DNA from 2 places in the Streptomyces sp. NPDC043908 genome. Region 2 is predicted to be linked to the other one. Evidence: predicted binding sites of a transcription regulator. Region 2 holds the regulator's gene; the other holds the start of a gene.
The links. Region 2 encodes HspR, which represses chaperone genes until heat shock. Its sites were predicted from a motif close to TTGAGNNNNNNNNNCTCAA; they were not measured.
Positions count from the first base shown of each region.

Region 1: a site for HspR is predicted at 1,112-1,130, ahead of lon (endopeptidase La). Genes of this name have one in related genera too.

Region 1 covers NZ_JBWKEI010000002.1:423,888-427,289, reverse strand. The annotation lists gene AC069K_RS06200 (hypothetical protein) at 1-342, opposite strand, end outside; gene AC069K_RS06195 (GNAT family N-acetyltransferase) at 339-995, opposite strand; gene lon (endopeptidase La) at 1,153-3,402, shown strand, end outside.
Region 2 covers NZ_JBWKEI010000004.1:248,130-251,531, forward strand. The annotation lists gene dnaK (molecular chaperone DnaK) at 1-39, shown strand, start outside; gene grpE (nucleotide exchange factor GrpE) at 39-698, shown strand; gene dnaJ (molecular chaperone DnaJ) at 744-1,922, shown strand; gene AC069K_RS11740 (heat shock protein transcriptional repressor HspR) at 1,924-2,376, shown strand; gene AC069K_RS11745 (hypothetical protein) at 2,564-2,821, opposite strand; gene AC069K_RS11750 (hypothetical protein) at 2,847-3,287, opposite strand.

The sequences.
Region 1 (3,402 bases), on a different contig from region 2:
CCGCGTCAGCGTGCCGGTGGTCTTCTGCCCGTCCCGGCGGGTGGAGGTGTACGAGCCGTCGTCCTTGACCACCAGCTCGTTGTGCACCCCCGCGAACCCGCCGCTCACCACGAGCCGGAGCAACTGCCCCTGCCGGGCGGGCGGCGTGGCCGTGCCCGCCGGGGAGGTGCCCGGAGTCGGGGAGGTCGCCGGCGGCTGGGCGCTCAGGGTCGTGCTCGGCGCCGGGGTGGGCGACTTGGAGGCGCCGTCCGCCGTCGAGTCGCCGGAGTCGCAGGCCGTCGCCGCGAGCAGGGTGGCGAGCAGCAGTGCTCCGGTGGTGGTGGTCCTGCCCATGAGGCTCATGGAGCCGAGGATGCCGGATCGGTGGGAGCGAAGTACAGGCTTGCCATGGGAGAGCGCGTCGTCCAGCCGAGCGATCCGTACAGGTCCCGGCCCTCGGGGGTGCCGACCAGGACGCCCGTGGTGGCCCCCGCGGCGTGGGCGCCGCTCTGGAGCGTGCGCATGACGACGCTGCCCAGGCCCCGGCGGCGGTGCCCGGGCGCCGTCTCGATCTGGTCGGCGACGGCGGTCGCGCCGGTGGGGGCGATCTGGCCGCGGGCGGCGAAGTGGCCGTCCCCGGTGCGCACCAGGACGCGCAGGACGCCGCCGGTGGTCCAGCGGGTGAGGGTGTAGCCGGCCGGGACCGGCACATCGGCCGGGGCCAGCGGCACCGTCATCAGGAAGCCGGGCTGCTCGTACTCCCAGCCGGGGCCGAGCCACGGGCGGACCGTGTCGTCGTCCGCGAAGAGCTTCAGCCAGGTGCCCGGCACGGCCGCCGCGTGGGCCAGCTTGCGCACCGAGGCCTCGTCGGGCTCGGGCATGACGTGCCGGCACACCTGCTTGACCTGGCCGACGTCGATGCTCCACCCCCACGGCTCGGCGACCGGCGCCGCCGCGCCGCGCGAGACCACCCACCCCTTGGTCCAGGCCTCGACGAGCTCCGGTACCGACTCCATGACCGCCCCCTTGCGAACGTACGAGGTGGTAATAGTCCTTTCTGTGATGTGACTCTTACAAGAGGTGATCGCTCAGAGCGAACAGGCCCGGGGGAACATTCCCGGGCTCACATGCATTGAGTCGGCATAGCTCAACTTGACTGCCGAAGGGGAGATCATGGCTCACTCGTCCGCACCGCTCACCCTGCCTGTGCTGCCGCTCGACGACGAGGTCGTGCTGCCCGGGATGGTCGTGCCGCTGGACCTGTCCGACACCGAGGTGCGCGCCGCCGTCGAAGCCGCCCAGGCCGCGGTCCGGGCCGACGGCCCCTCGGCGGGCAAGCCCCGGGTGCTGCTCGTCCCGCGCGTCGACGGGGCCTACGCCGCGACCGGCGTGCTCGGCACCGTGGAGCAGGTCGGCCGGCTCTCCGACGGCGACCCCGGCGCGCTCATCCGCGGCGTGGCCCGGGTGCGCATCGGCGCCGGGACCACCGGCCCCGGCGCCGCCCTGTGGGTCGAGGGCGCCCAGGTCGAGGAGACCGTCCCCGAACCGCTGCCCGGCCAGGTCACCGAACTGGTCAAGGAGTACAAGGCGCTCGCCACCGAGTGGCTCAAGAAGCGCGGCGCCTGGCAGGTCGTCGACCGGGTCCAGCAGATCGAGGGCGTCTCGGCCCTCGCCGACAACTCCGGCTACTCACCCTTCCTCACCACCGCCCAGAAGGTCGAGCTCCTGGAGACCGCCGACCCGGTCGCCCGGCTCAGGCTCGCCACCGAGCAGCTGCGCGAGCACCTCGCCGAGCAGGACGTGGCCGAGGCGATCGCCAAGGACGTCCAGGAGGGCGTGGACAAGCAGCAGCGCGAGTTCCTGCTGCGCCGCCAGCTCGACGCCGTCCGCAAGGAGCTGCGCGAGCTCAACGGCGAGTCCGAGGGCGACGAGTCCGACGACTACCGGGCCCGGGTGGAGGCCGCCGACCTGCCCGAGAAGGTCCGCGAGGCCGCCCTCAAGGAGGTCGAGAAGCTGGAGCGCTCCAGCGACCAGTCCCCCGAGGGCTCCTGGATCCGCACCTGGCTGGACACCGTCCTGGAACTGCCCTGGCAGGAGCGGACGGAGGACGTCTACGACATCGCGGGCGCCCGCGCGGTCCTGGACACCGAGCACGCGGGCCTGGAGGACGTGAAGGAGCGCATCACCGAGTACCTGGCGGTCCGCAAGCGCCGCGCCGACCGGGGCCTGGGCGTGGTCGGCGGCCGGCGCGGGGGCGCGGTGCTCGCCCTCGTCGGCCCGCCCGGTGTCGGAAAGACGAGCGTCGCGGAGAGCGTGGCCCACGCGATGGGCCGCGAGTTCGTCCGCGTCGCCCTCGGCGGCGTCCGGGACGAGGCCGAGATCCGCGGCCACCGGCGTACGTACGTGGGCGCCCTGCCCGGCCGGATCGTACGGGCGGTCAAGGAGGCCGGGTCGATGAACCCGGTGGTGCTGCTCGACGAGATCGACAAGCTCGGCTCCGACTTCCGCGGCGACCCGGCCGCGGCCCTGCTCGAAGTCCTCGACCCGGCGCAGAACCACACCTTCCGCGACCACTACCTGGAGGTCGAGCTCGATCTGAGCGACGTCGTCTTCCTGGCCACGGCGAACGTCCTGGAGGCCATCCCGGAGGCGCTGCTCGACCGGATGGAGCTCGTCCGCCTCGACGGTTACACCGAGGACGAGAAGGTCGTCATCGCCCGCGACCACCTGCTCCCGCGCCAGTTGGAGCGGGCCGGGCTCGACGGCGGCGAGGTCGTCCTGGAGGAGGAGGCCCTGCGCAAGCTGGCGGGGGAGTACACCCGCGAGGCGGGCGTGCGGAACCTGGAGCGCTCGCTCGCCCGGCTGCTGCGCAAGGTCGCGGCCCAGCACGAGACCGGCGAGCGCGAGCTGCCCTTCACGGTCACGCCCGACGACCTGCGCGCGCTGATCGGCCGCCCGCACCACGTCCCCGAGTCCGCCCAGGACCCGGCGGAGCGGCGCACCTCGGTGCCCGGGGTGGCCACCGGCCTCGCCGTGACCGGGGCGGGCGGCGACGTCCTGTTCGTCGAGGCGTCCCTGGCCGACCCGGAGACGGGGGCCGCGGGCCTGACCCTCACCGGCCAGCTGGGCGACGTGATGAAGGAGTCGGCGCAGATCGCCCTGAGCTTCCTGCGCTCGCACGGCGCCGAACTGGAGCTGCCGGTGGCCGACCTCAAGGACCGGGGCGTGCACGTCCACTTCCCCGCGGGCGCGGTCCCCAAGGACGGCCCGAGCGCCGGCATCACGCTGGTCACCGCGCTGTCCTCGCTGCTCAGCGGCCGGCTGGTGCGCACCGACGTGGCGATGACCGGGGAGGTCTCGCTCACCGGCCGGGTGCTGCCGATCGGCGGCCTGAAGCAGAAGCTGCTCGCCGCGCACCGCGCG
Region 2 (3,402 bases):
GACGAGAAGCCGGGCGACGCGAAGGGTGGCGCGGCCTGATGTCTGAGGAGACCCCGGGCTTCGAGGAGAAGCCCGACGTCCCCTCCGGCGCACAGGAAGACGCCGAGCCGAAGGCCGCCGACTCCTCGAAGGAGGAGAAGGCGGCCCCGGCCGGGGACGCAGCCAAGGAGATCGCCCTGCAGGCCGAGCTGGACCAGGCCCGGACGGCGCTCGCCGAGCGCACGACGGACCTCCAGCGCCTCCAGGCCGAGTACCAGAACTACCGCCGCCGCGTGGAGCGGGACCGCGTCACGGTCAAGGAGATCGCCGTCGCCGGCCTCCTGACCGAGCTGCTGCCCGTGCTCGACGACATCGGCCGGGCCCGTGAGCACGGCGAGCTGACCGGTGGCTTCAAGTCGGTGGCCGAGTCGCTGGAGACGGTCGCCGCGAAGATGGGCCTCCAGCAGTTCGGCAAGGAGGGCGAGCCCTTCGACCCGACGGTCCACGAGGCCCTGATGCACAGCTACGCGCCGGACGTCACCGAGACGACCTGCGTCGCGATCCTCCAGCCCGGGTACCGGATCGGCGAGCGTACGATCCGCCCCGCGCGGGTCGCCGTCGCCGAGCCCCAGCCGGGCGCGGCGAAGGAGGGCAAGGAGGCCAAGGAAGGCGGCGGCGGCACGGCCGAAGAGGAGAGCGGTGGCCCGGACGAGGGCTGACGCGACGGTCATGGGTGAAGTGGTCGTCCGGGAGGAGGGACGTCGATGAGCACGAAGGACTTCGTCGAGAAGGACTACTACAAGGTCCTCGGCGTCCCCAAGGACGCCACCGAGGCCGAGATCAAGAAGGCGTACCGCAAACTCGCCCGCGAGTTCCACCCGGACGCCAACAAGGGCGACGCCAAGGCGGAGGAGCGCTTCAAGGAGGTCTCCGAGGCGAACGACATCCTCGGTGATCCCAAGAAGCGCAAGGAGTACGACGAGGCGCGCGCCCTCTTCGGCAACGGCGGCTTCCGGGCCGGTCCCGGCGCCGGCGGCGGCAGCTTCAACTTCGACCTGGGCGACCTCTTCGGGGGCGCCCAGGGCGGCGGGGCGGCCGGCGGCTTCGGCGGCGGGCTCGGCGACGTGTTCGGCGGGCTCTTCAACCGGGGCGGCGCGGGCCCGGGCACCCGGACCCAGCCGCGCCGCGGCCAGGACCTGGAGTCCGAGGTGACGCTCAGCTTCACCGAGGCGGTCGACGGGGCCACGGTCCCGATCCGGCTCTCCAGCCAGGCTCCCTGCAAGGCCTGTTCGGGCACCGGCGACAAGAACGGCACGCCCCGGGTGTGCCCGACGTGCGTCGGCACCGGACAGGTCTCGCGCGGCACCGGCGGCGGCTTCTCGCTGACCGACCCGTGTGTGGACTGCAAGGGCCGCGGTCTGATCGCGGAGAACCCCTGCGAGGTCTGCAAGGGCAGCGGCCGCGCCAAGTCCTCGCGGACCATGCAGGTCAGGATTCCGGCGGGCGTCTTCGACGGCCAGCGGATCCGGCTGCGCGGCAAGGGCGCGGCGGGCGAGCGCGGTGGCCCCGCGGGCGACCTGTACGTGGTCGTCCACGTGGACAGCCACCCGGTCTTCGGCCGCAAGGACGACAACCTCACCGTCACCGTGCCGGTCTCCTTCGCGGAGGCGGCGCTCGGCGGCGAGGTGAAGGTGCCCACCCTGGGCGGGCCGCCGGTCACCCTGAAGCTCCCCGCGGGCACGCCCAACGGCCGTACGATGCGGGCCCGGGGCAAGGGCGCGGTCCGCAAGGACGGCTCGCGCGGGGACCTGCTGGTCACCGTGGAGGTCATGGTGCCCAAGGACCTCGGCGACAAGGCGCGCGAGGCCCTGGAGGCGTTCCGCGAGGCGACCGCGGACGAGGATCCGCGGGCAGAACTGTTCCAGGCCGCGAAGGGAGCATGAGATGGACGGCCGACGACGCAATCCGTTCGAACTGACCGATGAATCGCCGGTGTACGTCATCTCGGTCGCCGCTCAGCTCTCCGGTCTGCACCCGCAGACCCTGCGCCAGTACGACCGCCTCGGCCTGGTCTCGCCCGACCGCACGGCCGGGCGCGGCCGGCGCTACTCGGCCCGCGACATCGAACTGCTCCGTACGGTGCAGCAGTTGTCGCAGGACGAGGGCATCAACCTGGCCGGTATCAAGCGCATCATCGAGCTGGAGAACCAGGTGGCCGCGCTCCAGCAGCGCGTCGCCGAGCTCTCGGCCGCGGTGGACGGGGCGGCGGCCGCCATGCGGCAGCGCGAGGCCCAGGTCCACGCGTCGTACCGGCGCGACCTGGTGCCGTACCAGGACGTGCAGCCGACCGGCGCCCTGGTGGTCTGGCGGCCCAAGAGGCCGAAGGACACGCACTAGCGCGGTCCACCGCCCGGACGCGACACCGGTGGCTCGACGAACGAACGAGAGGGCCCGCGGTCCCCACGAGGGGGCGGCGGGCCCTTTCGCGTGGGCGCGCGGGACCCGGCGCGGAGTGCGGCCCGCGCGCGGCATCCGGGGCGCGGCCCCGGCGTGCGGCCCGGGGCCTTCCACCGGTGGCCGCCGGTCAATGGCCCGTGCCCTGCCAGAGGCTCACCGCGAGGGCCGCGCACGAGGTCAGGGCGGCGATCGCGGGCAGCGGCCAGCGCCCGCGCTCCAGGGCGTCCAGACGGTCGTCGTGTTCTCCCAGCGTCTTGTCGGTCTGGTCGGCGCGCTGGAGCAGCAGTGCCAGGTCGCCCCGCGTGGTGGCGAACCCGACCTCCACCGCGCGCCGCAGCCGTTCCAATTCGATCGCGACTCCTTCGGCCTGGCCGGTGTTCACCATGAGGGCTCCTTCGGTAGATGGCGGATCAGGACCACGAGCCGGCGGGAGGAGAGCCGGCCGCGGTGCCAGTCCAGGAGGTCCACGCCGTAGTGGCGCAGGAGCGCGGCTTCCAGCGCCTCGGCGTTGTCCTCCACGTACACGCCGAGGCGCAGCCTTCCCCCAGGCCGAGCCCGGTGTCGCGGCCCCAGGAGGCGAGGACCGCCTCGATGTCGTGCGGTGAGGGGCGGTGGCGGCGCAGCCGGGCCGACTGGGCCCCGCCGAGGAGGAGTTCGAGCGAGGCGCCCAGGTCGTCACCGCCCAGGGCGCGCAGGGCGCGGGCCGTAGCGCGGGTGAGTTCGCCGGGCAGTTCGAAGAGCTCGCCGCCCAGCTCGAAGGCCCAGGAGCGGCCGGACGCCTCCAGGCGCTGGGCGCGGGCCGCGTCGGCGCGAGGGGCGCCGGGGGCGGGTGTCGCGGGTGGTGCGGCCATGGTGCCTCCCTCAAATGGCCGGTTCCGTAACGGGGTTGAGAGCCGGATCGCCGTACCCGCCGGGCGGGTCAGCGGATACAGTCGGTGTCACCTCTACGGGTGAGGCAGGGGAACA